3 regions of the Vibrio atlanticus genome follow, and region 2 is predicted to be linked to each of the others. Evidence: predicted binding sites of a transcription regulator. Region 2 holds the regulator's gene; each other region holds the start of a gene.
The links. Region 2 encodes PurR, which represses purine synthesis genes. Its sites were predicted from a motif close to TNANGNAAACGTTTNCNTNA; they were not measured.

Region 1 (11,150 bases), 1.7 Mb from region 2:
GCTGAAGTGGAGTAGGGTTTTACCGTTCCGCGTGTCCCGAGAATGGAAATACCACCGATTAAACCGAGTCTTGGCCCTATAGTTTCCTTGGCTCTCTCTTCTCCATCAGGGACGCAAATTTCCAGTGATATACCGACGTGTTTTTTCTGTTGACTGGTCGCTTGGTTCCATTCCAAAGTCACCATATCGAGAATGTTTTTTCGAGGAACGGGATTAATCGCCGCCTGACCGACGGGAAGTTCTAATCCGGGTAGAGTCACACGAGCTACGCCAACACCCCCATCGATGTGAAAACCGGGCTCTGAATGCCAGCGGGCAATACTCTGAATATGGGCTTCGTGGGTACAATCAGGATCGTCCCCTGCATCTTTAACAATGCTGGCGGTCACCGCATCGTTGGATGTTTGGATAAACGCGACCTTAAACGTAGCGGGCTCACCATTAGGTAGAGTGATGGAGATATAGTCAGGCTTTTGTCCGGTTAATAGTGTTTGAACTGCCGCTCTGCTTGCTGCAGCTGCGCACGCTCCGGTGGTAAACCCACAGCGGAGATCGGACTTATTTTTGGATCGTTTAACTTTTGTGACCACAGTATTCTTCATCTACGTTTTAGGTATTGACGAATACAGAGCGTTCCCTTGTTAGACAAGGTATGGATGGTGTTGAGTTTTCCCGCTCGATATTCATGTGTGTCCAGGTATTCTGACTTACGATGTTGAGGTTCTCATTGCGCTTTACTCCTTCCCAAGTCGTGTGACTCAGTGGCTTGTAAAGGGCTCATCGCTTACAGCTGCGGGTACAGTTCAGGAGTTACACCTGATTCCCTGATGTGACGTTATACTTCGATATCTATCCTGAGGATTTCTCCGTTGTTTGGTGTTTCTATTATTTGCTTTGGTGTCCCTAAACTGGCTAATGTTTTTATCCAGTCACCATGTCCGAGCAGCAAAATAGGGTTCTCATTGTTGTGGTGACGAGAAACTCGTTGGATCCACTGAATCGCCATTGTTCTTCGTTGCTGTTCTGAATCGAACTCACTGAGCTCCATTTGAGAAATGACGGGCACTTTCAGGTAGCGTGCGATGGTTTTAGCACTGGAAATAGCACGGCCTAATTGACTGGTGTAAATAGTATTGAGGGTCAATGATTTTTGAGTTGCAAGATAACGACCGACGTTATGCATCTGTCGTTTGCCTTTCATTGTCAGAGGGCTATCCAGTTGATTCTGTGCTTTGCCTATTCGATTCCATTCGGTTTCGCCATGACGAATCGCAATGATGGTGAAGCGTTCAGCTTTCATTACTTTTCTCCATCAAAATGAAAACAATGAATAGTGCGCCAAACGCGGTGGTGACAACACCAAGAGGCAGTTCTTGAGGAGCAACTAAGGTTCTCGCCAAAATATCACTTAATAGCATAAGCAAAGCCCCAGTCAGCCCTGAAGTGATGAGTAACTTTTTGTGTAATGGGCCGATGATTTTCTTCGCGATATGAGGAACCATCAAGCCAATAAATCCGACAACTCCGATGATAGAAACAAAACATGCAGTTGCAAAAGCGCAGACAATAAAGACACCGCTTTGCAGGCGTTTTGTGTCTACGCCCATGGTTTGTGCTACGTCGTCTCCTGCAAGTAAACAATCTAACTGGCGATGTTTTAATATACCTAGGACTATCAAGGCGATAAGTCCAGCAAGCACAATTAGCACATTGTCCCAGCGTGCGTTTCCTAGGCCTCCTAGCGACCAAAATAGAATTGAGTGGGCAGCTCGTTGATCACCATGGAAGACCAAGAAGTTAGTCAAGGCTGTAAATAAAAATGAAATAGCCAACCCGGCTAAAACAATTTGAGAAGACGCTTGTCCATCTACTTTTCTGACTAGAAATAGCACTGCCGAAGCCGAGATTATTCCACCGATAAAAGCGGCGAGTGGAAGTGTCCAAATGCCGATAGCGCTGCCGATGACTGTAATCACAAAGACTGCTCCAGTTGCGGCACCGGATGACAGTCCAAAAATGAAAGGGTCGGCAAGATCGTTTTTTGTCACGGTTTGTAATAACGCCCCAACAATACCTAACCCAGCACCGCAAATAATAGCGATGATTGTTCTAGGTAAGCGCAGGTGCAGTACCACTTGATCTATCGGTGAGTCGATCTGTTGACTCATCGCCGCTGAAAAAATCGTAGCGACTTGTGCAAAAGATAGCTGAACGCTGCCTAAACTCAGAGAAAACATCGCTAAGAGGGCAAAAACAGAACTGAATACGCAGGTGTTCAGTGCGGTTCGGTTTAGGTTAGTACTAAGATTTGTCATGGATTTCTTGGATGCGCTGTGCCAATTTTTCAATTGCAGCTATGTTTGCTGGCCCGGGAGTAATTTCCTCATAACGCAGAGGAAGATATTGAGTGGTCTTTACCGCTGTGGTCAGCTTCATCGCTGGGTGCTGTTCCAAAAAGGCTTGCATGCCTTTAGCGCCTGTCCCATTTTGATAATCGAGAAGAATAATGACATCAGGGTTATGCATCGCAACTGACTCCCATGATGTGGTTCCCCAGCTGATATCCAGATCTTTCATTACATTGGCGCCACCCGCTGCTTCTATCATGGCGCTCACTGTCGCGTACTTTCCTGCTGTGAATGGTTTCTCTTCCCCTGAATCATACAGAAAGACTTTAAGCGGGGTTTGATTCTGGGTTTGTTGTTGAATCAATATTAATTGCTCTCTCCAAGTGGAGATAAGAGTTTGAGCTCTGTCTTGCTGACCGAATAAAGTCGCAAGGCGTGTCACGTCATCGAACATCTGTTCCATGTTAGCTGGCTGCTTATCTTTACGGATATGGCTGCAACTCTCATTAAGAATCAGAGTATTGATGCCAAACTCTTTCAGAGAATCAGGCGTGACTGAGCCGCCTAATCGCATACCGTAATTCCATCCTGCAAAGAAAACATCAGGGTTGGCATTAACTAACACTTCCAGAGAAGGATATTTCGGTGCGAGCTCTGGAATGCTGCCCTGGAGGCGATTAAATTCAGGGGTCGTTTTGTAGTACCCGCTAATACCGGTCACTCCGATCATATTCTCTTCAAGCCCGAGAGAAAATGCCATCTCAGACATATTGATATCGTGAGTGATTAAGGTTTTCGGCGCTTTATCTAAGGTAAGTGTAGAGTCGCAGTTTTCTACCGTAATTTGGGCTTGTGCGGACACGGTAAGTAATAAAGTTAATGCTGATAGTTTTTTCATGAAAGCTCCTGTCCTTGGTCGAGTTCAATGTCGAAAAATTTGCTTGTTTTCTGTGTGCGCTTATTGGTCGTGCTGATTAAATCGACTTCAAAGATCGGCTTAAGTTGATTGTGAGTTAGTAGTTCTTCTACCTTTCCTTTCGCGACTACCTGGCCGTGTTCCAAAATCGCAATGTGCGTCGCGAACTTGGCCGCAAGGGAAATATCATGCAGTGAGCAAATCAGTGTTTTTTCTTGCTCTTTCAATAGTGATAAAACTTCCCCTTGAGCACATGGATCTAGATGGTTTAGAGGCTCATCCAACACCAGAAACTCGGCGTTCTGACATAAAGATCGTGCAATATGTGCTCGCTGCCTCTGGCCACCTGAGAGCTGTCCCATTCTTCGTTCGAGGAAAGTATCGATCTTTAGTGCTTTACTCATTTGGTCAAGTGAAAAGCTAGAAGTGGCTTGATTGGAAGCGGTTAGTTGAATGTACTCTCTTAGTGTTAAACGACCATCCACTTGACTGTGTTGTGGAAGGTAACTGATTTGTTTTGCTCTTTGCTGGCAAGTTAACTTACGTAGCGGCAATTGGTTTATGACGACTTCGCCTTTGAAGGGAAGCAAATTAACCAGTGCTTTTAATAACGTGGTTTTTCCGGAACCATTGCGTCCAATGACTACCCAGCGCTCACCTTGATTAATTTTCAGATCGAGTGGGTGCAGTCGTTGAGTGTTTTGTTGTTGAACTGAAAGTTTGTGGCAAAGAAGCATGAGTTACTGAGAATGGTTTGTTTTTAACAAGTGCTATTACATTAAAATTTAAACGTTTGCGTAACATTGATCTCAGCACGTAAAATCCCCACTATTATCAAAATAATCTATAAGTTAACGCTTGTGCTACGTGAAAGGGTTAGGATTGATTAGTGAAAGAATAGAAGAATAGAAGAATAGAAGAATAGAAGAATAGAAGAATAGAAGAATAGAAAGAAAAAAGCCTCTGAGAACAGAGGCTTTTAAAATTACGTTTCAGCTAAGCGTGTTACGTAATGCTTACAGGCCTGCGAAGTCCGCAAGGATAGCTGCTTTGTCAGTTGCTTCCCAAGGGAACTCTTCGCGACCGAAGTGGCCGTATGCAGCAGTCTGCTTGTAGATAGGTTGAAGAAGGTTCAGCATCTCTTGAAGACCGTATGGACGTAGGTCGAAGTTTTGACGAACCGCTTCAATGATGATTTCGTGCGCTACTTTCTCAGTACCAAACGTTTCAACCATGATAGATGTTGGATCTGCAACACCGATAGCGTAAGACAGTTGAATCTCACAACGGTCAGCCATGCCAGCAGCCACGATGTTTTTCGCAACGTAACGCGCTGCGTAAGCTGCAGAACGGTCAACTTTTGATGGATCTTTACCAGAGAATGCACCGCCACCGTGACGAGCTGCGCCGCCGTACGTATCAACGATGATCTTACGACCTGTTAGACCACAGTCACCCATTGGACCACCGATTACAAAACGGCCGGTTGGGTTGATGAAGAAGTTAGTGTCTTTATTGATCCACTCAGCAGGAAGTACTGGCTTGATGATCTCTTCCATTACCGCTTCGCGTAGGTCAGGCGTTGTTACTGAATCACAGTGTTGAGTCGAAAGAACAACAGCATCGATACCAACGATCTTACCTTGGTCGTATTGGAACGTTACTTGAGATTTCGCATCTGGGCGAAGGAAGTCAAGCTTGCCGCTCTTACGTACTTCAGCTTGCTTCTTAACAAGAAGGTGAGAGTAAGTAATTGGAGCTGGCATTAGGATTGGTGTTTCGTTAGTCGCGTAACCAAACATGATACCTTGGTCGCCTGCGCCTTGATCTTTAGGATCGGCTTTATCAACACCTTGGTTGATGTCTGGAGACTGCTTACCAATTGTGTTTAGTACTGCACAAGAGTCAGCGTCAAAGCCCATATCAGAATGAACGTAACCAATTTCACGAACTGTTTCACGAGTGATTTCTTCGATATCAACCCATGCAGACGTGGTTACTTCACCGCCAACCATAACCATGCCGGTTTTTACGTAAGTCTCACAAGCAACACGTGCTTTTGGATCTTGTTCAATGATGGCATCAAGAACAGCATCTGAGATTTGGTCTGCAATTTTATCTGGATGGCCTTCTGAAACAGATTCAGAAGTGAATAGGTGCTTAGCCATGAGAGCTCCACTTTTAGTTTAGTTTTTAGTTGCAAATAGTTAAATGCAAATAATTTATGCCGTCGCAATCGAGGAAGCGCCGCCATTCAATACAGTATATTTTGTAGGTGTTTCTACATCTAGACGGCTATTTTAAATTCCAACGGTCGAATTACAAGCTCTTTTTTAGGATATGTCATAACTAAACGTTTGCGTGTTGATAGGGGGAAGCCATTGTTAAGTGGTGTAAATGATCGAAAATTGCGGAAAATGACCGTTAAAGTACCAGTAAAACGTTTGCAGTCGCTATAGTCGTTTGAGAGAATACCCGCGCTAATAAAAATGAAAACTTTAGCATCTATCTCTTTTTTAAATCGCTTATGTATCCAGGAGCAGACATGCCTTCTCGTAAAGATCTAGCCAATGCAATCCGCGCACTTAGCATGGACGGTGTTCAACAAGCAAACTCAGGCCACCCAGGCGCACCTATGGGTATGGCTGACATCGCTGAAGTTCTTTGGCGTGGCCACTTGAACCATAACCCAGCAAACCCAGAGTGGGCTGACCGTGACCGTTTTATCCTGTCTAACGGTCATGGTTCTATGCTGATTTACTCTCTGCTTCACTTAGCAGGTTACGAGCTTTCAATTGAAGACCTAAAAAACTTCCGTCAACTGCACTCTAAGACTCCAGGTCACCCAGAGTACGGTTACGCTCCTGGTATCGAGACAACGACTGGTCCTCTGGGTCAAGGCATCACCAACGCTGTTGGTATGGCGATGGCTGAAAAAGCATTGGCTGCACAGTTCAACAAAGAAGGCCACGACATCGTCGATCACTTCACTTATGCGTTCATGGGTGATGGTTGTTTGATGGAAGGTATTTCTCACGAAGCATGTTCTCTAGCGGGTACGCTAGGTCTTGGTAAGCTGGTTGCTTTCTGGGATGACAACGGCATCTCTATCGATGGCGAAGTTGAAGGTTGGTTCTCTGACGATACACCTAAGCGTTTTGAAGCATACGGCTGGCACGTAATCCCAGCCGTTGATGGTCACGATGCTGACGCAATCAATGCGGCTATCGAAGCGGCTAAAGCGGATCCTCGTCCAACACTTATCTGTACTAAGACTATTATCGGTTTTGGTTCACCAAATAAAGCGGGTACGCACGACTGTCACGGTGCTCCACTAGGTGCTGATGAAATCACAGCAACTAAAGCGGCACTTGGTTGGGAACACGGTCCTTTCGAAATTCCAGCTGATATCGCAGCTGAGTGGAATGCGAAAGAAGCAGGCGCAGCGAAAGAAGCAGCGTGGAATGCTAAGTTTGACGCATACGCAGCGGCTCACCCTGAGCTAGCAGCTGAATTCAAACGTCGTACTAACGGCGATCTTCCAGCTGAGTGGGAAGAGAAAGCAAACGCAATCATTGCTGATCTTCAAGCTAACCCAGCAAACATCGCATCACGTAAAGCATCTCAAAACGCACTAGAAGCGTTTGGTGCTATGCTACCTGAATTCATGGGCGGCTCTGCTGACCTTGCGCCTTCTAACCTGACTATGTGGTCTGGTTCTAAGTCGCTTGAAGCGAACGACTTCTCAGGTAACTACATCCACTACGGTGTACGTGAATTCGGTATGACGGCGATCATGAACGGTATCGCTCTGCACGGTGGTTTCGTACCATACGGCGCAACATTCCTAATGTTCATGGAATACGCTCGTAACGCGATGCGTATGGCTGCTCTGATGAAAGTTCAGAACATTCAAGTTTACACGCATGACTCTATCGGTCTTGGCGAAGATGGTCCTACTCACCAACCGGTTGAGCAGATCGCTTCTCTACGTCTGACTCCAAACATGAGCACATGGCGCCCATGTGACCAAGTTGAGTCTGCTGTTGCTTGGAAACTGGCAATCGAACGCAAAGATGGTCCTTCTGCACTTATCTTCTCTCGTCAGAACCTTGCACAGCAAGACCGTGACGCTGAGCAAGTAGCTAACATCGCCAAGGGTGGTTACATCCTGAAAGATTGTGCTGGTAAGCCAGAGCTAATCATCATCGCTACAGGTTCTGAAGTTGAGCTAGCGGTTAGCGCTGCTGCTGAACTAACAGCTGAAGGCAAGAAAGTACGCGTAGTATCTATGCCTGCAACTGACGCGTTCGATAAGCAAGACGCTGAGTACCGTGAGTCTGTACTGCCATCTGACGTTACAGCGCGTATCGCAGTAGAAGCTGGTATCGCTGACTTCTGGTACAAATACGTTGGTTTCGGTGGCAAGATCATCGGCATGACAACGTTCGGCGAATCTGCACCAGCAGGCGAGCTATTCAAGATGTTCGGTTTCACTACTGAAAACGTAGTAAACACTGCAAAAGAGCTTCTTGCTTAATCATTCGTTGTAACGCGAATAGAAAAAAACCGAGCCACTGGCTCGGTTTTTTATTTGGCTTTCAGAAACATGAGTTACTCGAATTCATTTCCCCAATTATCAAGTTCTCTAGTCCCACAGACCTTACATTCAACGTAACGATCCATGTTGTAGTAATGACCACCATTGATAATTGAATTAGCAAACAGCTTTATTCTTCCTAACAAAGTTTTGTCGGTATCATAGCTGCTTGTTTGGCGAACAAGAACTTCACTATGTGGCGTTTCTTTATTGCACGTTTTACAAAAATGAGTCGCTGGAAATCCAGACATAACCTTTTCCTTTGGTTGAGAAAACTAGGTTAGAAATAGCAGTAGGATTAGGTAAAACTCATTTTTTATGATTACATTGAAATGGCTGATATGCCATGTTAATGGATTGTTTTTGTCGAGTTATACCACTCAATTAATGCGCTTTGAATAGGATTCAGTTATCATCTGTTGCACGAAATTTTGGTTAGATGTACGGAACTATGCTAAAAGTCGCGATAAATGGATTTGGACGAATAGGGCGCAATGTATTGCGCGCTGTCTATGAAAGTGGCAAAAGCCAACAAATCAAAGTAGTAGCGGTCAATGAGCTTGCTCAACCTGACGCTATGGCTCACCTATTGCAGTACGACACCAGTCACGGCCGCTTCGGCAAGAAAATCTCTAATGATCAAGAGCACATTTATGTTCATCATGGCATTGGTGCTGAAGATAAAGGCGAGTTTGATACCATTCGTATCTTGCATCTGGCTGATATTGAACTGTTGCCTTGGCGTGATCTTGAAGTCGATATTGTTCTCGATTGTACCGGTGTTTACGGTTGCCGAGATGATGGCCTAGCGCACATCGCTGCTGGAGCTAAAAAGGTACTGTTTTCACACCCTGGTGCTAACGACCTTGATAACACCATTATCTATGGTGTGAATCACGATACTATCGAAGCTGACCACCGAATCGTTTCCAATGGTTCATGCACCACTAACTGTATTGTCCCTATCATTAAAGTTCTTGATGATGCCTTTGGTATTGAGTCCGGCACCATTACGACCATTCACTCTTCAATGAATGATCAGCAAGTTATTGATGCATACCATAGCGACTTGCGTCGTACTCGAGCGGCAAGCCAATCTATCATTCCTGTCAACACCAAATTACATAAAGGCATTGAAAGAATCTTCCCGAAATTTTCTAACAAGTTCGAAGCGATATCTGTGCGTGTGCCGACGGTAAACGTCACTGCGATGGATTTAAGTGTCACAATTAATACAAATGTGAAAGTTAATGACGTAAATCAAACCATTGTTAATGCTTCCCAGTGTACATTACACAATATAGTTGACTATACTGAAGCGCCGCTCGTTTCCATCGACTTTAATCACGATCCCCATAGCGCAATCGTTGATGGTTCACAAACTCGAGTGAGCAATGGCACCTTAGTGAAAATGCTGGTGTGGTGTGACAATGAATGGGGCTTTGCGAACCGAATGCTGGATACGGTTCTTGCAATGCAAGCTTCAGAAGGCAAGAAGTAAGACCTAGAAGCAAATGTGTGGATTATTTATTTTTTAGCTTGAAATAAATGCTAAGTGTCCACATATTATTAGCAGTTAAAGTATTACCAGTTGAATAATTTATAGGCTTAGCAGGGTTGCTGAGTTTCCAAAACTTTATTTTTATTTAAATTTGAGAGGACAAATCATGTCTGTGATCAAGATGACTGACCTGGAACTTGCAGGTAAACGCGTATTCATCCGTGCTGACCTAAACGTACCAGTAAAAGACGGTAAAGTAACTTCAGATGCACGTATCCTTGCATCTCTACCAACTATCAAACTTTGCCTAGAAGCTGGCGCAAAAGTTATGGTTACTTCTCACCTTGGTCGTCCTACTGAAGGCGAGTACAACGAAGAGTTCTCTCTAGCTCCTGTAGTTAACTACCTAAACGACGCACTAGACTGTGACGTTAAACTAGCGAAAGATTACGTAAATGGTCTTGAGCTAAACGCTGGTGAACTAACTGTTCTTGAAAACGTTCGCTTTAACAAAGGCGAGAAGAAGAACGAAGAAGCTCTTTCTAAGCAATACGCTGCACTATGTGACATCTTCGTAATGGATGCATTCGGTACAGCTCACCGTGCTCAAGCGTCTACACACGGTGTGGGTACTTACGCTCCTGTAGCATGTGCTGGTCCTCTTCTAGCTGCTGAGCTTGAAGCGCTTGGTAAAGCAATGGACAACCCAGCTCGCCCGCTAGTGGCTATCGTTGGTGGTTCTAAAGTTTCTACTAAACTAACCGTTCTAGAGTCTCTTTCTAAAATCGCTGACCAACTTGTTGTTGGCGGTGGTATCGCGAACACGTTCATCGCTGCTGAAGGCCACAACGTAGGTAAGTCTCTATACGAAGCTGACCTAGTTGAAACAGCTCAGAAGCTAATGAAAGAGTGTGCTATCCCAGTAGCGACTGACGTTGCATGTGCTAAAGCATTCGACGAAAACGCAGAAGCTGAAATCAAGCACGTTTCTGAAGTTCAAGACGACGATATGATCTTCGACCTTGGCCCTGATTCAACTGCAGCTCTAGCTGAAATCATCGGCAACGCGAAAACTATTCTTTGGAACGGCCCTGTAGGTGTATTCGAATTCAAGAACTTCGAAGCGGGTACAGCTGGTATTTCTAAAGCAATCGCTGACTCTGAAGGTTTCTCAGTAGCGGGCGGTGGTGACACGCTAGCAGCTATCGACAAGTTCGGTATCAAAGCAGATGTTTCTTACATCTCTACTGGTGGCGGTGCTTTCCTTGAGTTTGTTGAAGGCAAAGTACTTCCTGCAGTAGCTATGCTTGAAGAGCGTGCTAAAGCGTAATTGATTTAGAAAGGCGAGATACGAATCTCGCCTTTTAACGTTTGCTGCATATCACACTTATTTGCTAGAATAGCGGAAGTTGTGAGCAAACGATTGCAAATTTTTAAACTTAAGTTTTTTATCTTAAAACGAATAGAATAAATAGGACTATTTCCATGTCTAAGATCTTCGATTTTGTAAAACCTGGTGTAATTTCTGGCGATGACGTACAGAAAGTATTTGAAGTAGCAAAAGAAAACAAATTTGCTCTTCCTGCAGTAAACGTTGTTGGTACTGACTCTATTAACGCAGTACTAGAAGCGGCTGCTAAAGTTAAGTCTCCAGTTGTTGTTCAGTTCTCTAACGGCGGCGCTGCATTCTTCGCAGGTAAAGGCGTTAAACTTGAAGGTCAAGGCGCACAAGTTCTTGGTGCTGTAGCTGGTGCAAAATACGTACACGCTGTCGCTGAGTCTTAC
Region 2 (11,150 bases):
ATAGGGTTTCGCCAACGAACTCGAGCTCATCGTCACCATAAACAATTTCTTGAATATCAAGAATCTGGGTTTGCAGTTCATCACCCGCCGCTTGCAAGGTGTCTTGCAACTCTTTTAGCGTGGCTGAGGTTTCTGATAGCAAAGACTCACAGTTGTTGATTGCTTCTCGCCAATCTTTATTTAACAGATCCGCAATTTGCTGCTTGACGGTTTGTTGCTGTTCATCCATAACCCGCTGGTTGAGATCGATCTGATCAAAAATTTCGCCAACAGAATACTTGAGCACGCCGTAAACATTCTTTCTCCAATGCCCTGGAGTTCCACCTTTCTGGGCGGCTTCAATGGCTTTTGCCATTTCATCGGCAACCATAGAAAGCTGGATAGACAGTTTTAATTTAGAAAACTGGCGGTGACGTAAGTAATAATCTGAGATACCAATCGCCAATGGCGATAAGCGATAAATGCTTGCACCATCTGTGATTTCGCTGGTAAAGCGGCTGATCAACTTCTGTTTAACCAACTCATTGATAGCGTTGTTGGCACGAAACGCAGACGCTTCGCCAGTATCTTCAAACAGTCGAGTGACAATAGTGAATGCATCGTGCAGTTCACCCTCGCCCAACTCTTCATCGAACCTTTCATTGCTTAGTACGGCGATAGCAATCAAAAATGCTAAGCGCTCTGGTGGCAAGTTTAATGAAAAATCATGCTGCTTGACCCAGCCCACCAACTCATCAATTGGCTGCTCTTCGGCAGTTTGAGTCATTTCACTCATTGTGGTTCCTGTTACTGTTGTTCGTCATATCGAACGTATTAGATATGACGCCTATTTCTTTATGACGCGGCTTCTTACGATGGCATAGCGCATGTTGTGGCTTCTTTTACCACATTCACCGCTGTTATTGCGCAGGTTTTTGAGCCCAAACGTGAATATAACGGCCTAGCGACAGATATGGCTCTTGGCGACATAGCTGTTTCTCTAGTTCCAACACATCTTCAAATTGGTAATCGCCCATGTACTCCATATTACCTATGTAGTCACTGAAAGAGCGAATACCTGATTTACCACAGATATCTAGACCAGCGTCTTCTATCCATTGATAAACCTCTTCAGGCTTCAAGCCTTTTTGTGGTTGCAGCTTAAACCTTTTTCGATGTGGCATCCCATTCAATACATGAGGAATGTTGCCACAAATCACATTTTTCAGGACTAAACCATGGTGGTTGTAAAACATTATCGAGGCAATACCACCGGGTTTTACTTGTTCCAACAATAAATCAAGTGCCTGTTTAGGGTCTGCTAACCATTCCATTACGGCATGAAACATCACAAAATCGACTTTCTCTTCGAGATGCTCTGCCACTTTTTGTACCGGTGAATGAATAAATCGATATTGATCGAGCAAACCCGCTTCGCTGATACTTTCTTCTGCGAGCTTCAACATTTCAGAAGAGAGGTCGCACAAAGAAACGTTGTGGCCTAGTGTCGCAATTTTTTGTGACATCTGTGCAAGTCCACCACCGGCATCAAGCACATGCAACGGCGAAGCGGATTGCTCAAACTTGCTCAAAGCTTGTTCTAAATCTTCCCATACGATGCACTGACGGATCTCTCCTTTGTCAGAGCCGTATATGTTTTTTGCAAATTTGTGGGCAATATCGTCGAAATTACGGTCTTCAGTCACGGCTACTTGAGTTATTATGTCCTATCGTGCCTGCTATTCTGTCACAGGAATTTCAGGAATAAAGAGGCGATGTCTCTTTTTACTACTAAGTGATGTTTTTTCGGACTATTCGGATATGTTTGAGCTGAAAAAAGTAGTGTCTTCGTTACTGATGCCACTGCCAGCAATGTTAATTCTCGCTTTTCTGGGTTTAGCCCTAGTGATGTTTACTGCAAAAAGGAAGACAGGTTGCCTAATTACCCTTTCAGCCCTCTGTGGTATTTTCCTAATCGCTTTCCAGCCTGTTTCTAGTCAACTTTTAATGCCAATGGAAAGGCAACACACCGCTTTTTTACCTATCGATGATACCGTCGATTACATTATGGTTCTTGGAAGTGGTCACGTTGTTGATGACCAAATCCCACCAACATCAGAACTTAGCCGCACCGGTCTGATGCGCTTAAGTGAAGGGATTCGTATCTTACGTCTTTACCCTGGAGCTAAACTCATTTTGTCTGGTTATGGCGCAGGCACTGAGGTGAGCAACGCAAAAATGATGGCTAAAGTAGCGCTAGCACTCGGCGTGGCAAAACCCGATATCATTCTGCTTGAAACTGCGAAAGATACGTGGGAAGAAGCTCGCCAAGCCGCTGCATTTGTTAAGAATAAGAAAATGGTGCTCGTGACATCAGCTAGCCATATGACTCGCGCCCTTAATGAATTCAATGCCGCGGGCATGAAACCATTACCAGCACCAACCAACTACCTTGCACAAGAAGGCATTGTTGAACCATGGAATAAGTATATGCCTAAGGCTATCTATCTCGAGCAGACTGAGCGCTATTGGCATGAGACGATGGGATTGGTTTGGCAAAGCTTGCGAGATTGGCTAGACACAAGTAATGACCCTGTCGAGAGCAGTACTCCGATAATAAACAATTAAAAAGTTCAGTAACAAAAAAACCGAGGCATCATTGATGTCTCGGTTTTTTTACGTTCAAGTATCGTTACTGAAACCAGCTTTCCACGGAAAATTAGTCACCAGCAAACATGTAACCTTCACCGTGAACCGTCACAAAAATTTGTGGGTTCTTAGGGTCAAACTCCATTTTTGCACGCATACGACGGATTAACACGTCGATAGTGCGGTCATTCGGCGCGTCTACTCGATGGCTGATCATATTCAAAATACGTTCACGGCTTAATACTTGGTTAGGGTAAGAAGAGAGTGCAACCAATAGTTCATATTCAGCTTTGGTCAATTTCACCGGCTCGCTGTTCTTGCTTAACGCACGGCGAGGTATATCAAACGTCCATTCACCAAAACGAACCACAGATTCGTCTTCTGTTTGTTCTACCGCAACCGCTGCAGTTTTACGAGCAGCCGAAATACGCCACAAGAGGTTTTTAACTCGAACCAACAACTCGCGAAGTTCGAAGGGTTTAGTAACGTAATCGTCTGCGCCCATTTCAAGGCCAACGATCTTGTCAATGCTATCCGTGCGTCCAGTAACTAAAATTATTCCAATGTCTGATTGACTGCGTAATTCGCGAGTTAGCATCAATCCATCTTCGCCTGGCAAGTTGATGTCTAACATAATGAGGTCAACGTTATTTTCTTCTAACATTTTTCTCATTTGAGCCCCGCTTTCAGCTTCGCTCACTGTGTAACCTTCGTTCTGGAAATATCCAACCAGTTTACTGCGGGTTACCACATCATCTTCTACGACTAATACGTGATAGCTCATCTACACCACTTTTCTTATTTAATAGTTTCAGTGACCATTCTATTCATAACTCGTAACAATTCTAGTACTACAGAAGATAAAAGCCAGAAACATGATTTTTTTTTGATACAAGACAATCTTAAACCTTGCTATTTGTCTCCCATCGCAATTCAATATAGGCATTACTACTAACGAGTAACTTTGCGTTTCGCAAATAACCTTGTTATTCAGCCTTGGTGTGCCTATACCCAAATCACTCGACGATGCTAGGTATACACACACCACAAGACTAAATCAGGATCTAAGAAATGAAAGATACGAAAGCATTCAACGAACAACGAGCAGAAATATACTGGTGGCTATCAAGCTTGTTCGCTAAAGAGCTCACTCAAGAAGAACTCGATCACTACCACTCTGTTGAAATTCGTTCTTTCCTAACTGGTTTAGGTGAAAATGAAACACTAAAGCCGGCGATTGATAGCTTAGTGGATGCGCTAAACCGTCTACAAACACGTGAAGATGCTCAATTAGAATTGTCTGCTGACTTCTGTGACTTATTCTTAAAGACTGATAAACATGGCGCACTTCCTTACGCTTCTATGTATATCGGCCAGACTGGCCTTTTGAACGATAAGCCAGCAAAAGATATGGAAGAGATCATGGCTAAACACAACTTAGTGGTTAACCAAGACCTAAAAGAGCCAGCTGACCACATTGCTATCGAACTCGATTTCCTAGGTAATCTAATCATTCGTTCGAACGAAACTGAACTTGAAGAAGAACTAGAGAAATCCTTCGCTGTTCAACAGCAATTTATCGAACAGCAACTGCTTACTTGGGTACCAAAGTTCAACGTTAAATGTCATGACATTGACACATTCGGTTTCTACGCTTCAGTCTCATCTCTGCTATTGGCATTCTGTAAATTAGACACTCAATACCTAGCGGGCGAATAAGCTTTTTTTGACGACTCGATAAATAAATTCAATAGAATTGTGACCATTCACCCGGATTTCTGGGTGAATTTTATTGCGAGTAATTTCTAGTCAGTCTAAAATTGTGACCGCAAACGATAAAATATGAAACATTCACGAAATGCTACACTTATTGAAGTTCAGAGCATTTCGGTGTTAAGACAAGCCGCTCAATAGCGGTTTTTTGTTTTTTAGCACTTTAGTACCCAAAGAGCCCTACAAATTTAAGCTCTTAGTTAGGTAGCTTAACGGCTACTTCATTCCGTACTTTGGGAAAGTAGCTTCTAATAGGATAAAAACATGGCCACTATAAAAGATGTCGCACGCTTAGCCGGCGTATCAACAACAACCGTTTCTCACGTAATCAACAAAACTCGCTTTGTTGCTGAAGCGACTCAAGAAAAAGTAAACAAAGCCGTAGACGAACTGAACTATGCGCCAAGTGCCGTTGCTCGTAGTTTGAAGTGCAATACAACACGCACCATCGGTATGCTAGTGACTCAATCAACTAACCTATTCTTCTCTGAAGTTATCGATGGTGTTGAGAGCTACTGCTACCGTCAAGGTTACACTTTGATCTTGTGCAATACGGGCGGTATCTACGAAAAGCAACGTGACTACATTCGAATGCTTGCAGAGAAACGTGTAGATGGCATCTTAGTTATGTGTTCTGACCTGACTGAAGAACTAAGAGAGATGTTAGACCGTCACGCAGACATCCCTAAAGTTATCATGGACTGGGGCCCTGAAAGCTCTCAGGCTGATAAGATCATCGATAACTCTGAAGAAGGTGGCTACCTAGCAACCAAATACCTCATTGAGCGCGGTCACTCCAAGATTGCATGTTTAAGTGGCCACTTAGACAAAGCAGCGTGTGTTGAACGCATCTCAGGTTACAAGCGCGCACTCAATGAAGCGAAGATTACTGCCGATGAAAATATGATCATCGAAGGCAACTTTGAATGTGACACAGCTGTGATTGCTGCTGACCAAATCATTGAGATGAAAGATCGTCCTACCGCAGTATTCTGTTTTAACGACACGATGGCATTAGGACTGATGAGTCGATTACAAGAAAAAGGCATTCGTATTCCTGAAGATATCTCAGTGATCGGTTACGACAACATAGAATTGGCTGAATACTTCTCTCCACCGTTAACGACGGTTCACCAACCTAAGCGCCGTGTTGGTAAAAATGCATTCGAAATACTACTAGAGCGTATAAAAGACAAAGACCACGAGAAACGCGTCTTCGAAATGCACCCTGAAATTGTTGAGCGAAGTACAGTTAAAACGTTAAATTAATTGATGTAATGAGTTTAGTTTAATCAAGCGCACCTTTAGGTGCGTTTTTTTTTTCAACAAACAAAGTGCACTTGCATGCATAATTCAAAGATCATTAATTGAAGCAACATCACATTTTGAAATAAGAAGTGTGAGCCTAATTCAACAAAAACTTTATTCTAATAACCCAGTCACGCACAGGGCAAACCACTTGAAAAAGTGGGACGCAAAGCTTCCGGCCTAAACCACTCGTTGGTATGGTAGCGGGGTTACCGATGGCAAAATGCAGTAACTACTAATACTTTAGTAATTTACAGCCTATTGACAATTTAATTGCAACATTTTGCTAATCTCTCGGACCTGCTTATTTGGTGGCGTAGTTCAAATACACCGAGATAAATAACATGGATAAACCGATACTAAAGGACTCAATGAAATTATTTGAGCCCCTAGGAAAAATTAAGTCACGCTCAATGTTTGGTGGATTCGGGCTTTTTGCTGATGACACTATGTTTGCCCTGGTTGTGAATGACCAGTTGCATATACGAGCTGACAAATGCACAACGCAACAATTCGAACAACAAGGATTTCAACCGTACGTCTACAAAAAACGTGGTTTTCCTGTCGTTACTAAATATTTCGCTTTACCTGAAGGCTTATGGCAAGACCAAGAGAAAATCTTGCAGCTTGCGACTACGTCTTTAGGTTTTGCTAAAGAAGAGAAAGCTGAACAATCTTCTGCTAAACCAACTCGACTCAAAGATCTGCCTAACCTTCGACTCGCCACCGAGCGGATGTTGAAAAAGGCAGGGATCGATTCTGTAGAACGTTTATATGAATCTGGCTCTGTAAACGCATTTAACGCCATCAAAGAATCGCACGCGTCTTCTGTCAGTATTGAACTGTTATGGGCGCTAGAAGGCGCGATCAATGGTACACATTGGTCTGTTATACCGCAGCAACGTCGTGAAGAGCTTATCAATCACGTCAATTAACATTGTCAGTGCAAACTATCTAGATAACTAAGCCGCATTTTTGCGGCTTTTTTTATATCTGGTGAAAGTTATTCTATGCTTTGCCTGTCTATCTATACTAATCGTATACATTGAAAAACTAATGGTATGCATTGAAAATTTAGAGGAAGTATCAATGAGTAAAAAAATGATATTGGGTATTGTGTTGGTCATAACCATCATCTTGTTAGGCGTCAATTTCGGCCAGTACTTAACGCTTGAAAATGCAAAAGCCCAGCAAGCTGTTTTGAATGACTACATCGAGAGCAATTTCATTGCCGCTGCCGCTATCTACTTTGTCGCGTATGTCATGATTACGGCTTTCTCAATTCCTGGCGCCGCCGTTGTTACGCTGTTAGGCGCAGCGCTGTTTGGGTTTTGGAACAGTTTACTGCTGGTGTCTTTCGCGAGCGCTATTGGCGCAACCCTCGCCTTCTTAAGTAGCCGTTACTTGTTACGTGACTGGATCCAAACCAAGTTTGGCGACAAGTTAGCTACCATCAATAAGGGCGTTGAAAAAGACGGTGCATTTTACTTATTCTCGCTACGTCTAATTCCTGTTTTCCCGTTTTTCCTTATCAATCTATTGATGGGTCTAACACCGATGTCGGTGAGTCGTTACTATATTACTAGCCAAATCGGTATGTTGCCGGGTACCGCCGTTTTCTTGAATGCCGGAACTCAACTCGCAGAAATTGATTCACTTTCGGGTATCGTGTCTCCCTCAGTACTGTTGTCATTTGCCTTACTGGGTGTGTTCCCAATTATTGCTAAATGGTTGATGAACAAATTTCGCTCAGCACCTGTCGCTGAGTAACGTATATAGCTAAATAACTAAATAACTAAATAACTAAATAACTAAATAACTAAATAACTAAATAACTAAATAACTAAATAACTAAATAACGCATGCAGCCAAATAAGGTTCTATTTCAATGAAAATCTTCAGTGCATCGAATCCGACAGAAGCTCATATCATCTGTGGATTGTTAGAAAGTGAGAATATTGCGTGTGAAGTCCGTGGTGAGGGTTTGTTTGGTTTAAAAGGTGAAATCCCATTTACCGAAGATACAGACCCTTACGTATGGTTATATGAGCCAGAACTCGCTAGTAAAGCCCGCACGATCGTCAATGACTACCAAAAACAGCAAGATTCGATCATCTATGAAGAGTGGCGTTGTGGTGAGTGTCATGAAATCAATGAAGCACAATTCGGGTCTTGTTGGCAGTGCGGCGCTGCTTCGCCTGAATAGCAGAGTTTCAGTTATTACAGACACGATTCGATCAAATACCTCCTCCAAATAAAAACGAGAAGCTAAATTAGCTTCCCGTTTTATTTTAATTCTATTGGATCATCTAGTCTGATAACCAACCCAGAGAATCACTGAATTTGCTTTTGGATAAAAGCGATTGATTGTTGATTGAATTCTTCAGGATTTTCTACATTACATACATGCCCACAGTTGGCAATTTCTACCAACTCGCTCGACTCGTGCGCTTCGACCATTTCTTTAACGGGTTTGATGAACATGTAATCGCGCTCGCCCATCAAATACAAAGTCGGAATCGGCAACTCCCTGTCTTTAAAGTATTTCATCAGTGGGTTCACATCAGCCGTGAGGATAAACCAGCGCTTGAACTCTTTTTGGCACAGCTTTTTCGCTTCGCGGATAAACAGGTGACGTGATTCTTTCTGACTTTTTTGCGGCATCACAACATAAGCAAAAAGGCTGTATAGCCACATATAAGGAATGATGTGCTTACTCAGGTTTCCTAATTTGATTAAGACTTGAGATCGAGTGTTGAGTTTAGTGACAGCACCACCAAGCACCATCGAACGTACTCTGCTTGCCGCCAGTTCGGCCACGTTACGAACGATAATTGTACCCAAAGACATACCCACAAAGTGTGCGGATCGGATTTTTAGATGATCTAACACTTTAAGAATATCGAGCGTTACTGATTTGAACGTATAACGGTTCGAAATCAGATCTTTAAGTATGTTGTCTGATTTACCGTGCCCTCTCAAGTCAATGAGAAGCAAGTTGAAATGCTGTTTATACGCTTTGATCTGCTTAAACCAAATGGAGGAACTGCCCCCTGCGCCATGCACAAACACAACCCACTCATCACTCGTAGGGTGAGTAAATGTTTTATGAAATAATAAACTCTCAGACATACCTATCGCTTAATTTATTTATGGAGCTAAGCCTCATCACAAGGCGATGACTAAGGATATCACGCAATTAAGAATTTTAAGTGATAATAGTGTCAAACCCAACACTAGTCATGTGAATACCTGACCACCTTTTCTACCTGACTAAAATGAGTTTGCAAGCTTTGTCTTTGGAAACGTGATGTGATCTGACCAGAAAACAAAAAGGCACTCTATCAGTAGAGCGCCTTCTTTTATTATGAACGGTTGTTATTCAACAACTGAATTTTAAAGCTAAGTCAACAAGTTAAAATGCAGAATGGTACATCGCAAGATATTCTTGTGCCGCATCTTCCCAACTAAAGTCTTGTTGCATCGCGTAAAGTTGAACGCGCTTAATTTCAGATGGATTTTGAGCATAAAGTAGTAATGAACGATGCAATACCGCTAGCAATGCTTGCGGTGTTGGCTCTTCAAAAGCAAAGCCTGTTGCTATCTCGGGATCCTGATCGTAATCATTCACACTGTCCTTTAAACCACCAACAGAGCGCACAATAGGCAAAGTGCCGTAAGCCATGCTGTAGATTTGGTTCAAGCCACAAGGCTCAAATTCAGAAGGCATCAAGAAAAAATCAGAGCCCGCTTCAACCAAATGCGCTAGTTCATTATTGTAGGCTTCTACGAATGAGAACTTGTCTGAATGAAGTGCTGATAACTCTTTCAATTGACTCGCCAAAACCGGATCACCAGTACCGACAATCACGATCTGCAATTCGTTTTTCAAGAACTGCTCGATGATAGGCAGTAAGTAATGAACGCCTTTTTGGTTGGTCAGACGACAAACCATGCCATAAACCGCACAATCGGTAACGGGTAAACCAACATCTTGTTGCAGTTTTTGCTTACAAGCAGATTTTCCACGAGTCATGCTGTGTTTCGTTGCTTTGAATTTACGAGGAAGGAAAGCGTCTGTTTCCGGGTTCCAAGCTCCATAATCACAACCGTTGAGAATACCAAATAAGTCGGCCGAACGATGTTGGAACTCTGCTGCCATGCCATGGCTACCTAACTCCGTTTTCAGCTCTTCTGCATACGTTGGGCTTACTGCATTGACCTTATCGGCACACATCACCCCTGCTTTTAGCATGGTGACATGTGTGTCACTTACAGATGCTTCAGGCACATTGTAACTGTGCATCTCTGGCAGACATTGCAGTTCATCGTATGCGAACACCCCTTTGAAAACTGCATTGTGAATCGAGATAACACTGCGCGTATTTTCAAAGAAATCATGTTGTTGATAACGTGATTTAAGCAAGAAAGGCACAAAGCCTGTGTGCCAGTCATTTGCATGAATGATATCAGGTTGGAACGCGAGCTTAGGAAGCATATCCAAACAAGCCGTACTGAAGAACGAGAAGCGCTCTCCGTTATCAGCATACGCTTGATTGTTCTCTGCGTACATTTCAGGACGGTCAAAATACTTGTCACATTCAATAGCGAAGATTTGAACACCTTCGACACTCAACTTTTTGACTTGATAAGCAGTATGAGGCCAATAATCGAGCTCGGTCGACAAAATCACTTCAGCTGAATCAATGTTTGGAATGTTTCTATAAGCAGGGATGGTCACTCGAACATCTTGTTCGAGTGTTTGTAACGCTTTTGGCAGTGCCTTGGCTACATCAGCCAAGCCACCACTTTTAATCAAGCCTTCAACTTCAGACGCTACAAAAAGTACCGAGAGAGTCTTAGTAACCAACTCGAGCTCCTTTGGAAATAACTACTACACCATCGTCAGAGACATGGTAATGCTTTTTATCTTCTTTCAGATTTACGCCAATCTGTGTTCCAGGTGCGATATCTGCATCTTTATCGACGATGACACGACGAAGTACGCAACCTTCACCCACTTTCACATCACCGAGTAAGATACTCTCACTAATATCACACGCTGATGCGATATTACTGCGGAAACCCAATACACACTTCTCAATGCGAGAACCACGTACGTAGCTGCCGTTACACACTAAGCTATCGATGATCTGAACACGGCCGTTTGCCGAATCAGTAAACGTAGCCGGCGGTAGTGGCGGATAGTACGTATGTAGTGGCCACTTGCGGTTGTATAGCGAGAATGGCGCATCTTTCTCAAGAAGATCCATATGAGCTTGCCAGTACGCGTCAATCGTACCTACATCGCGCCAATAAACTTCTTCTTTCTCACCAGTAATACGGTTAGTACTGAAGTCATAAACAAACACATCACCACGCGGAACCATGTTTGGAATGATGTCTTTTCCGAAATCATGTGTCGAGTCTTCTTTATCTGC
Region 3 (11,150 bases), 690 kb from region 2:
GTGTTGCCGTCGGTTGCTGTGAAACCACTAGAGGCGACTAATAAACGTACGATAATGGTGGTGGATGACAACGAATCTTTGCGCCGTTTTACCGCAATGTTATTGGAAAAACAGGGCTTTGACGTTGTACAGAAAGAAGATGGCCAACAAGCGTTAGATGCTTTGGATACCGAGGATGTTGATTTGATTCTGATGGATATCGAGATGCCAATTATGGATGGTATTGAAGCTTCTCGTCGAATCCGCAGTGCAGCCAAAGAATACTCTACAGTGCCGATTATTGCTCACACAGGCGACAGTTCCCCAGTGACATTGGAAAAAATGGAATCGTCAGGCATGTCAGATTTTATTGTGAAGCCAGCAGATAAAACCCGACTGTTCGATAAAATTGCACACTGGATTTGATTTGTTGTACCGTCCGGTTATCCAGCTGAACTAGATGAATAGATGAATAGATGAATAGATGAATAGATGAACACAAGAAAGAGCTCAGCAATTCGCTGGGCTCTTTTTGTATCGCGACATGATAGCGTCTATTCAGTCCTGCCGTTTGTGTTAGTTATAGAATTGGTGTGTACAGAGTTATACGAACTCTAACTCTGGGTGATGGTACGCTTCGTGACAAACGGTGAGCACATGGTCAATGTCTCGTGGTGTCATATCGGCATTCACTGAAAATCGGATGATGTTCTTGTTCTTGCCCGTAGCGGGGCGGCAGAACACCGCACCGAACACATTCCGTTCTTCGAGGAAATCGCGAACACGTTCAGTGTTTCTTTCACTACCACATTCTAATGCCACAATTTGAGACTCGCTGCGGATATTAAAGCCAATTCGTTTTAGACCCGTAGTCAACGATTTAGCACGCTGGAACAGAGCCTGTCGTTTATCATCTGCACCTTTGATTACCTCTAATGTTTTCTCTAAACGGACCACCTCTTGTGGTAACACGGTCGAGCTGAAAATCGCGGGATAAGCAACAAACGGTAAGGTTTCTGAAAGTAGTTTTGGTCCAAGGATCGCGCCTGCACGATAAGCAAAGGTTTTAGCCAAACTTACGGTGATGAAGTCGACTTGCTTTGTAAGGCCCAATGCGTGAACTATGCCGGCACCATTTTCCCCATGCGTGCCCAATGAATGCGATTCATCAACGACGACGGCACAATCAAACTCCTGCGCCATTTCGTAGATGTCGCGTAGTGGGGCGATGGTCCCAATGGTACTGTAAACCGAATCGACCACAATAACGCCTGAGCCGTGGCGCTCTAACTGTTTACGCAGGTGATTCATATTGTTATGCATAAACGGGTGGGCGATGCCGCCAGCGGCACGAATGCCTTCCCATAGCGACATATGGGCAAAAAAGTCGATATACACCGATGTGTCCGGCGGGCAGATGGTTTGTAATAGTCCAATATTGGCCGCCCAACCTGACTGAGAAAGCAAACAGCTCTCCATTCCGACATAGTTCGCGAGCTCGGTTTCAAACGCAGGTTTAGACTCTTCATCTTGTAAAAAAATTGCAGACATCACTACGTTGTCATCGTGTTCGATAATCGCCGCTTGATGGGCGTCTTGAATCGGTTTGTTGTGTGACAGTGCTAAGTAATCATTGCTCTGCATCACGACGGCGTTGCGCTGAGGTCGTTTACCCAATACCAAGTGCTTTTGGCTTTGGTTCTGGGTAATGAGGTCTTGAATATAGAAGTTCAAGCGTTCTTCGATAAAGGAAGGTAGTGGTTTGTTTTTTGTTGTATCACTCATAATTATTCTCTTCAAATACGGGAAAACGCCAGCGCCGGCGGTTGTATATTGAAGTTAAAAAGTGATGTGTCATTAGCCAGTTTGCATAATTTTGTATGTGCTAGCAAACTCAGTATTTAAAGGTATCGAAGAGAGTCATTTTCCTTACGGTGCGGGGCTTTAACCTAGATCAGATTGGAATGATAGCCTTCTTTTTTATGATAAAAGGCTATTAAAATTTCGGTGTTCTAATGACCCTGAAAAAAGTCGATTCTGAAAAGCTTTGATGTCCTAGCTGCGTATTATGAACTGGCACGTATTAAGAACTGGAACGTATTAGCTATGAACGTGAATCAGTTCGATTAAGTCGTTCAATTCCTGCTTGGCTTTTCCCTCTAACGAGTAACCAATATTGATGCGTAAGCAATTGCTGTAAAGGTCATGAGTGCTAAACAGGTGCCCAAGCCTGATATCAATGTTGTGGTCGGCAACTGCCTGAGCAAAGCTTGATTGGTTCAAATTTGGTATTTGTAGCCAAAGTACCATGCCACCTTGTGGGTTACTTATCTTTACTCCTTGAGGAAGGTGCTGAGCCAAATAACTTAGGTATTGCTGGCGCAAAGAGAGAAGCTGAGTACACCTTCTTCTAACGTGTTTTGCGTATTGACCAGATTCGATAAAGTCAGCAACTGCAAGCTGAGTGGGTAGGGCGACGCCATAGCTTGCAGCAGAAAACTGAGCCTTGTATTCGTTAATGAACCTCCCTGGTAAGCACCATCCTAATCGGTAACTCGGTGACAAGCTTTTCGATATTGAACCACACCATAGTACATAGCCGCCTTTGTCGTAGTATTTCGCGGGGAGTGGAGTGTGTGAGGAATAAGAAAGTTCCAGATACACATCATCTTCAATGATCGGTACTTGATAGTGATTCGCTAATTCAGCAAGCTTTTGTTTTTGACTAGCCGACATGTTGATCCCTTGAGGGTTCATATGAGAGGTACAAAAAATCGCGGCATCCACTCGTTTATTCTTCAAATGTGCTTCTAATTGTTGCAAGTCGATACCGTCATCTAGAGATGGGATCTCGATGATTTGTCGCGACATCTTTCCGAGCAACTCCAGAATGCCGTTGAAACAAGGTGAACTAATCGCGATGGTGTCGCCTTCTTTGGTGCACGATTCAAGTGCAGCCTTAATCGCAGACATACAGCCTGCCGTAATCACCATCTCTTCAGGTGAAAAGTGTACATCGAGCTTGGCAAAGTGAGTGGATAATGCCAGACGTAACATTGGCTCACCTTGTGTATCTGGGTAATGGTTTAGCCTGCTGCTCATACGCCGAATAGCGCGGCGAAAACTGCGTTCCAGTTCAACAATCGACTGTTCATCATTGGCGGTGCTAGACACCCCTAAAGGTCCATTAATTGAGTTGTGAGTCGATGAGGTTAGCTTGACGCTCGACACTTTACTTTCAAACTGTGCCCACTCTGGGGTTGAACGAGCAGGTTTATGAGGAGAAACAAAATACCCTGCTTGCGGTCGAGAGTGTATCCAGCCTTGTGATTCCAGTTCTTGGTAGCAGCTCACCACGGTCGACATGCTGATGGCTTGTTGTTTAGCTAATTGACGCAGCGAAGGCATGCGTCCACCTTCGGGTCTTTTCCCCGTTTCAATCTCATCAATAAACTGATTGGCTAGCTTTCTGTAGATGCTCATGGTCACGACCGTTGTTAACTGTACTGGTTTTTATTGTAAAAATTGTATCTGTACTGGTTTTATTGATCAAGGGATACTCATTCAAAACAAAGGAGGGGTCAGTATGAAAAGAAATGATTTGTTGCTAGCGGTGTTCGTGATGGCAATTTGGGGATTCAATTTCTCGATGATCAAAATGGGTGTAACCAATGTTCATCCTTTGTTGGCAACCGCCGCGCGTTTCTCGCTAGCGGTGATTCCGGTGATATTTTTTGTAGCAAGACCGAATGTCGCGTGGCGTTATTTAGTGAGTTATGGCTTTGTGTTTGGTGTGGGCATCTGGGGCATGGCTTCATGGTCAATCACCGCTGGGCTCTCATCGGGGCTTTCGTCGGTGTTGCTTTCAACCAATGTGCTAATTGGTATGGCGGTTGGCGTGTGGGTTTTCAAAGAAAGTGCGTCGGTTCGCAAGTTAATGGGTGCGATGTTAGCCATGTGCGCGTTGGCGGTGCTGGTTTCCGCAGCAACGGGCAATGTCACTGTTAATGGCGTGATTCTTATTATGATCGCAGCGTGTAGTTGGACGTTAATGGGCGTGATTGTTAAAGCGTCTCAAACCACTCAGGCTTTTGCGTTTAACGTGTGGGGCATGTTATTTGCGCCAGTTCCATTAGTGTTGTTTGCCGTGATGTTGCACGGTGACCAAATTATTTGGCTGGGGATAGAGCAATGGGATTGGAACACAACGATTGCTGTGTTGTTTCAGGCTTACCCAACCACGCTATTCGGTTACTGGGTGTGGAATAAACTGTTAATTCAATATCCGTTAAGCACGACAGCGCCGTTAACCTTGCTAGTGCCTATATTCGCATTGATCAGTGGTTACTTTATGTATGACGAGGTGCTATCAGTCGCTCAAGTTGTGGCATCTGTACTGTTTCTAGTCGGTATAGGTTTGATAGTGAAGCCTGCTAAGACAACCGTAAGACCTCTTAGGGAAATAAAGACGATTGATTGAGCGTTTTCTAAAAACACAGCAGAATAGCATTGTCGAAAGGATTGACTAATTCGAATTAAATTCTGAAATGATACAAATATCATATTTAATAATGGTTGCTTAGTAACCTCTGTTGAGTTTGATATCAAATCAAGTGGCTGATTTTATTGGGTATAGGATAGAGGTCTCAAAAATTATCTTTTAGAACACTAAAGTTTTAAATTCTTATTATGTTAGATTTTGCGGGATATAATATCACATCGTACCTGTTGGTTAGGTGTTTTTTAGCTATATATGTGACTTTACAAGGGAGTTATCTTCCTGATTTGAAAGAATAATTAAATTGATGAGATAAAAAAGTTGGCGAAAATCAGAAGCTTGGCATACACTTTCCTTGTAAATGACCTTATCTCATTGATTGAATAGGGTAAATGCTTTGGCGCTACTGAAGATGGTAGCAATGTATAACATAGCTTTGAGGAAAGTTTTATGGCACTCACTAAAGCCGATTTGGCTGAGAACCTGTTTGAAACACTCGGATACAGCAAGCGGGATGCCAAGGAAACGGTTGAAGTGTTTTTCGAAGAAGTTCGTAAGGCACTTGAAAATGGCGAACAGGTAAAACTGTCTGGTTTTGGTAACTTTGATCTTCGTGAGAAAAACGAGCGACCTGGTCGTAACCCGAAAACTGGTGAAGACATTCCAATTTCTGCTCGACGTGTTGTTACTTTTAGACCGGGACAAAAACTAAAGGCCCGAGTCGAAAATATTAAAATCGAGAAGTAGCCAAGCAATAGACCACGCCTAGCGTGGTCTTTTTGTATCTACGTCTTATGCATCATTTGCTGACTGTCTTGTCACTAGTTTCTCTTAGTGGTATCACCTGACTCTCTTTTCTTAGCTACCCTTCTCGTTAACCACTAATAGTGACATCCCCTATATTTTGCTTTCTGATACTAATGAACTAATGAACTAATGAACTAATGAACTAATGAAAGCAACGCGAGAGCACTAATAAAAAGAAAGGGCTGCGATTATGCAGCCCTTTGTTGTTCTTGTTTATGGTAAGCGTTTATGCCGCTTTAATGTGCGTGGTAATGTAAGGTTGCCATGCTTGTTGGTAAAGCTCTAAAGATTGGCGTCTTAGGCTATTGATTTGTGCCGCTTCGATATCGTTGATTGGGCGATGTTCTGCAATTGCGTGACGCTCAATGCCTTGGATGATTTCGTAGAGTTCGTGCTCAGGGCCACTTTTCACATCAGCAATCGCTTTTAAGTGAAGTTGAACTTCTGCAATGATGTTGGTCTTTGGCAAACGAACCAACAAGTTAAGGTCACGGTAGCCAGAGTCAGCTGGTGATTTAAACTTGTTTTTCAGCTTAACAACGTCTGCTTCACGGCTTAGCGCTTCGTACACTTCAACCAAGCTCTCGACATCATTCGCGATGATAGTTGCACGGGCTAAGTCGGTAATTTTTGTCACATCACCATCAAGCTCAAGGGCGATTTTTTCTTCTGCACGAGCTTGAGATTTAACGCCAGCAAATAGCGCTTCAGAATTGGTGAGTAGGGCAGTACTTTTACAGATAGTTTCAAGTTCAGCTTGGCCTTGATGCGCTTTGCTGTACAGAATATCGAAGTCGGTGTAAGGCTGAGTCGGGCGTGAGTCGAAGGCTTTGATGCCGTAAAGGCCGCTCAAACTATGACGGAATACGTTTGAAGATATTTGGTTTTGCGCAGGAGTGCGCGTTTGATCTGTTGAACTTGTTGAAACAGGTGCTGCTGCGAATGCAGGCGCTCGGCTCAATACCAAAAGCATTAGGGCCGTCGTACGGAGAAATACACTCATTCAAACTCCAAAATACAAGGTTACAAAAAACGGGTAGTCAAAAGGGGTAACCAGTAACGCACAAGAGTAAAAACAGCTTAACTAAACTTACTACATATTAAATTGGGCTAGCTAAGACAGAAACCAACTCTAACGTTTAATATTGCTTTAAAATGTGAAGATATAGACAAATAATCCAAGCGTTAGTTCCGCAATTATCAGAACTTTGAACTTAGCCAGTTTCTGATTTTATCGAAAGCAATTTGGTACTTTAAACCAAGCTAAGGTTGCTCTTACCTCTCTATACTGTACCCTTGCATTATGACTGTTTAACATGAACGAAAGATGAATAATCCTGAATTTTGGCACAATAAATGGGCAGCCAACCAAATTGGTTTCCACCTCGAAGATGTTAACCCACTTCTGATTAAATTTTGGGAAAAGACTGAGCCTAGCTACGAGAAGAGTGTGTTTGTTCCACTTTGTGGTAAAAGTGAAGATCTGATTTGGCTAGCTTCAAAGCATGAAGATGTTCAAGGTGTCGAGTTAAGCCAGATTGCGGTTCGCGCATTTTTTGCAGAGCACCTTTACACCCCGACTGTGACTCAAATCAGTGGTCAGCACGAGCTGTATCAATTCGATGAACTGAACATCTACACGGGCGATTACTTCACGGCGCCAATCCAGCCTGTCGATACCATTTATGATCGCGCGTCTTTAGTCGCATTGCCTGAAGAGATGCGAGTGCAGTATGTAGAGCGTTTGAAACAACTGTTGAAACCGGGCGGTAAGATCCTTCTGGTGACGCTGGATTATGATCAAAGCGAGATGGCGGGGCCTCCGTTTAGCGTACCTAAACTAGAGATCGATCAGTTGTTCGCTGGATACAAAATCACATTGTTGAATCAAGATATAGCGGACGATGAACATCCGAAGATTGCTAAGAAAGGCTTGTCTCGATTCAGCGAAGAAGTGTATTTGATTGAGTCAGACGCTTAAGTCAGTGAGCTTTCAAGCGAAAAGACCGCTTCAATAAAATGATAACATCAACAAAAAGACGGGCTCGATAGCCCGTCTTTTTTATTGTTCAGATTTGAAATCGTGATTGTTCAGAATTGAATAGCAGGTTAGTAAATCACTTTTACTTTTGACGCGCTCTCAATTGCATCTTCAATCGCTGCCTCAGTACTGTTACGACGAGTAAGCGCCACACCTAGACGACGGCGGCCATCGATATCAGGCTTACCAAACAAGCGAACCTGCGTTTGTGGTGCGTCTAGCGCCTCTGTAAGACCTTCAAAACGAATGTTGGTTGAAGTGCCTTGGCCAAGGATAACCGCTGATGCACACGGACCGTATTGCGTGATTGATTTGATCGGCATACCCGTAAAGGCACGTACGTGCAGTGCGAATTCAGATGAGTCTTGAGACATCAATGTCACTAAGCCAGTATCGTGTGGGCGAGGGGATACTTCGTTGAAGATAACGTGATCGCCTTTAACAAACAGCTCTACGCCGAAGATACCGTGACCACCTAGTGCATTAACCACTTGTTTAGCGGTGTATTGCGCGGCTTTAAGTGCGTTGTCTGACATGACTTGTGGTTGCCATGACTCACGGTAATCACCATCTTCTTGGCGGTGGCCGATTGGTGCACAGAAATGAACGCCGTCGACTGCGCGAACGGTAAGTAGCGTAATTTCGTAATCAAAGTCGATGAAGCCTTCAACGATTACGCGACCCGCGCCAGTACGACCGCCTTCTTGTGCGTAGTCCCAAGACTTCTGAATATCTTCTTCTGTTTTGATAACGCTTTGGCCTTTACCTGAAGAGCTCATTACTGGCTTAACAACGCAAGGCATGCCCACGAATTCAACAGCGGCTGAGAAATCTTCAAAGGTGTCTGCAAAGCGGTAAGGAGAAGTGCTCAGTTTTAGTTCTTCTGCCGCTAGACGACGGATACCTTCGCGGTTCATCGTTAGCTTGGTCGCATTCGCAGTTGGAACGACATTTAAGCCTTGTGCTTCTAGCTCTACCAACTTGCTGGTGGCAATAGCTTCAATTTCAGGAACCACATAATCTGGCTTTTCTAGTTCAATGATCGCTTGAAGTGCATCGCCGTCTAACATGTCTAATACATGGTTACGATGCGCAACTTGCATTGCTGGTGCGTCTGCATAACGATCACAAGCAATAACTTCCAAACCTAAACGTTGGCACTCGATAGCAACTTCTTTGCCGAGTTCACCTGAACCTAATAGAAGTACACGAGTAGCATTTTCACGAGTAGCAGTACCAAACATAGAAATTCCTTCCGATCTTTTGAACGATTGATTGAAAACGGGGTGATCATACTTATTTCAATGACAAAAGCAAACGTTTGCGCAAGTTGTTGCGTTAATTACAGGCATAAAAAAAGCAGCCCTGTTAAATAGGGCTGCTTATTTAAATTTTTGTTAATCAGATGTACTTAGATTGCTAAGTAAGTCACTGGAATGTCGGGGTTAATCGCTTCTAATGTAGATTGCGTATCCGCTAGGTGACTGATGCTACCTTCCGCGATTTCTACCAAAGCAGCACTTTCAATTTGTTCGAAATCTAAGCCAGCCAGTTTAAGTTGAATTAACGCGACTTGCAGAGGAGGTAGGCTCGGGTTAAACGCTGCGTTTTCAGCGTAAGCACCCGTAAAAATTTCACCTGACGTCAGTTGTAGCGAAACACCACTTAAGTTTTTGGTGTAAGGAGCATGGCTGCGGTTTAGTGCTGCTAGCGCTTCTACAACAATAGGCGTTGTTTCTTCGGTCGTGTACTTATGATCAAGCTTTGTCATTAGGCCTGTTGTCACACCTAAATCAGCAGGGCCGAACGAGTCTGGCAGGTACTCTTGCAGAGACATTTCATCACGTTGTGGCAGCTGAACTTTAAGTTCTTTTGCTGTTGTCAGTTCGTTCATGAATTGACGACAGTGACCACAAGGACTGAAGTTGATGGTGATATCTGAGATACCTAGTTCGCCTTTCATCCAAGCGTGGCTGATTGCAGATTGCTCAGCGTGAACGGTTTGACCAAGTTGAGCACCAGCGATTTCAAGGTTTGCACCAAAATACAGAGTACCAGACAAACCACGCACGATTGCACCAACATAAAAGTCAGATAACGGAGCGTAAGAATACGCTGCGGCAAAAGGAAGTAGCGCAATACGTAGTTCGTCATCCGCTAGACCACTTGCTTGCAGTAGGCTAGCAAATTGTTCTGGAGACAATGTCGCGTCAAAGTTGTCTGCTAATACGATGTCACTCAAAAGCGCTTTCATTGATGATGGAGCACTTTCCAGCGCCAGGGTAATACGACTGTTCATGTTGAATCCTTAATTGACCTTAGGCTTTAATTCTATGCAATGCTCAGGAATTTTCTGTGGCCTTGATCACCACTGCGCTGTTGTTGTTACATTGGTTTGCATAATTAGAGTGAGGTCACAGATGAAATCGATTGCAAGAGTAAAAACTACCATTGATATCCCACTTATTGCTTGAAATTGAGTTTGGTTTGTCACGTATTGATGAATAAATGAGAGAAAAAAGCCCAAGCTACCACTGAAATAATCAGGTTATGCTTGGGCTTATTGATATCTGTAACGCTTAAAAGTCGCGAACCAGTGAGTTTAGCTATTTACCAACTCATCTATTAGAGCGCGTATAAACTGTAATCAAAGTGGTTAAGAATAGAACCAAACCACGAGCGAAAATATACTCGGCGCAATGATTGAGGTGATAACCCCACAAAGAACCAATGCCAACGAACTGAATGCAGCATCTTCCTGATTCTTTTCAGCACATGTCGCAGTACCTAAAGCGTGAGACACGGTACCCATGGTTAAACCACGCGCGATAGGGCTCTTAATACCAATGAGATTGTAGATTGGGTAAGCAAAAATTGCCCCAAATAGACCAACAATCAATACCAGTATTGCCGCAATCGCTGCTTCACCACCTAAATGGCTCGATACTTCCATCGCAATTGGTGTGGTGACTGATTTACCTAATAAACTCGCAATCAAACTCAAGTCCGCTTTAAAAGCCACTGCGATTAATGCTGTCGTTGTCATCGACATCACACTGCCTAGCGTGCAAGCAAAGGTAATAATGCGCCAGTTGGCTCTGATTTGAGGGAGCTGTTCATAAAGCGGGTAAGCAAGGGCAACAACCGCAGGCTGAAGCATGTAGGTAATCCAGGTGTTGTCGGCATAGTAAGTCTCAAACGGTACTCTAAAGAACGTGAGTATCGGAATGATGATACCAATGCTGATAAGCAGGGGATTACAAAGCGGCGAGTTTACTTTTTGACTTACCCAGCGAGCAAACAGGAATACCACGATGGTGAGTAGAATCCACATGATCAGTTACCTCTCGAAAGCAAGCGGTCTAAAAACCATGATAAGGACACCAACACCAGCAACGTGCCACCAACGGCGCTCGCCATAATTGGCAATGCGTTCGCGATGAGCATGTCGAAGTGATCCATCAACCCAACACTGATCGGAACAAACAGTAAGATCATTAGCCGGATAATCAAGCTTGCACCGGGTTGTACCCAGTGCGAAGGAATAATACCAATCACCATGGCGGCAAACAGAATCAACATGCCAAAAATACTGCCTGGGATTGAGGTATCCAAAAAGTGCTGTAACGCGTTACCTGCTGTAAGTGCACCTATGATTAAGGTGAAGGAGATTAAGCAGTAAACCAGTTGGATCAATCTTTCTTTCAAAGTGTTACGTCTCTTGATAATGGAATTAGCTAGCTAACTTTTCTACGTATTGATAAACCGCCTTCAAGATAGCCATTTTCTTCTCGTCGCTTTCATGTTCATGCGCGAGGTTTTCAA

Region 1: the regulator PurR is predicted to act here: its motif matches at 5,610-5,629, upstream of metK (methionine adenosyltransferase).
Region 3: the regulator PurR is predicted to act here: its motif matches at 8,635-8,654, upstream of purT (formate-dependent phosphoribosylglycinamide formyltransferase).

Annotation. Positions count from the first base shown of each region.
Region 1 is NZ_AP025460.1:2,956,260-2,967,409, reverse strand. It holds gene OCV30_RS13210 (cobalt-precorrin-5B (C(1))-methyltransferase) at 1-602, opposite strand, end outside; cobalamin riboswitch at 696-826, opposite strand; gene OCV30_RS13205 (phosphoglycerate mutase family protein) at 836-1,300, opposite strand; gene OCV30_RS13200 (FecCD family ABC transporter permease) at 1,290-2,315, opposite strand; gene OCV30_RS13195 (ABC transporter substrate-binding protein) at 2,302-3,246, opposite strand; gene OCV30_RS13190 (ABC transporter ATP-binding protein) at 3,243-4,001, opposite strand; gene metK (methionine adenosyltransferase) at 4,281-5,432, opposite strand; gene tkt (transketolase) at 5,810-7,804, shown strand; gene OCV30_RS13175 (hypothetical protein) at 7,879-8,115, opposite strand; gene epd (erythrose-4-phosphate dehydrogenase) at 8,316-9,365, shown strand; gene OCV30_RS13165 (phosphoglycerate kinase) at 9,532-10,695, shown strand; gene fbaA (class II fructose-bisphosphate aldolase) at 10,851-11,150, shown strand, end outside.
Region 2 is NZ_AP025460.1:1,252,198-1,263,347, reverse strand. It holds gene mukF (chromosome partition protein MukF) at 1-775, opposite strand, end outside; gene cmoM (tRNA uridine 5-oxyacetic acid(34) methyltransferase CmoM) at 900-1,685, opposite strand; gene elyC (envelope biogenesis factor ElyC) at 1,801-2,607, shown strand; gene torR (two-component system response regulator TorR) at 2,699-3,412, opposite strand; gene torD (molecular chaperone TorD) at 3,700-4,347, shown strand; gene purR (HTH-type transcriptional repressor PurR) at 4,666-5,670, shown strand; cyclic di-GMP riboswitch class I at 5,841-5,926, shown strand; gene OCV30_RS05760 (TfoX/Sxy family DNA transformation protein) at 6,054-6,644, shown strand; gene OCV30_RS05755 (TVP38/TMEM64 family protein) at 6,799-7,479, shown strand; gene OCV30_RS05750 (putative signal transducing protein) at 7,598-7,915, shown strand; gene OCV30_RS05745 (alpha/beta fold hydrolase) at 8,044-8,841, opposite strand; gene glgA (glycogen synthase GlgA) at 9,125-10,579, opposite strand; gene glgC (glucose-1-phosphate adenylyltransferase) at 10,569-11,150, opposite strand, start outside.
Region 3 is NZ_AP025460.1:1,937,373-1,948,522, reverse strand. It holds gene OCV30_RS08685 (ATP-binding response regulator) at 1-405, shown strand, start outside; gene cqsA (alpha-hydroxyketone-type quorum-sensing autoinducer synthase) at 583-1,764, opposite strand; gene OCV30_RS08675 (aminotransferase-like domain-containing protein) at 2,080-3,462, opposite strand; gene OCV30_RS08670 (EamA family transporter) at 3,566-4,459, shown strand; gene ihfA (integration host factor subunit alpha) at 4,928-5,224, shown strand; gene OCV30_RS08660 (RelA/SpoT domain-containing protein) at 5,511-6,287, opposite strand; gene OCV30_RS08655 (thiopurine S-methyltransferase) at 6,612-7,265, shown strand; gene purT (formate-dependent phosphoribosylglycinamide formyltransferase) at 7,394-8,569, opposite strand; gene cdd (cytidine deaminase) at 8,737-9,624, opposite strand; gene OCV30_RS08640 (LrgB family protein) at 9,982-10,659, opposite strand; gene OCV30_RS08635 (CidA/LrgA family protein) at 10,662-11,033, opposite strand; gene sbcB (exodeoxyribonuclease I) at 11,059-11,150, opposite strand, start outside.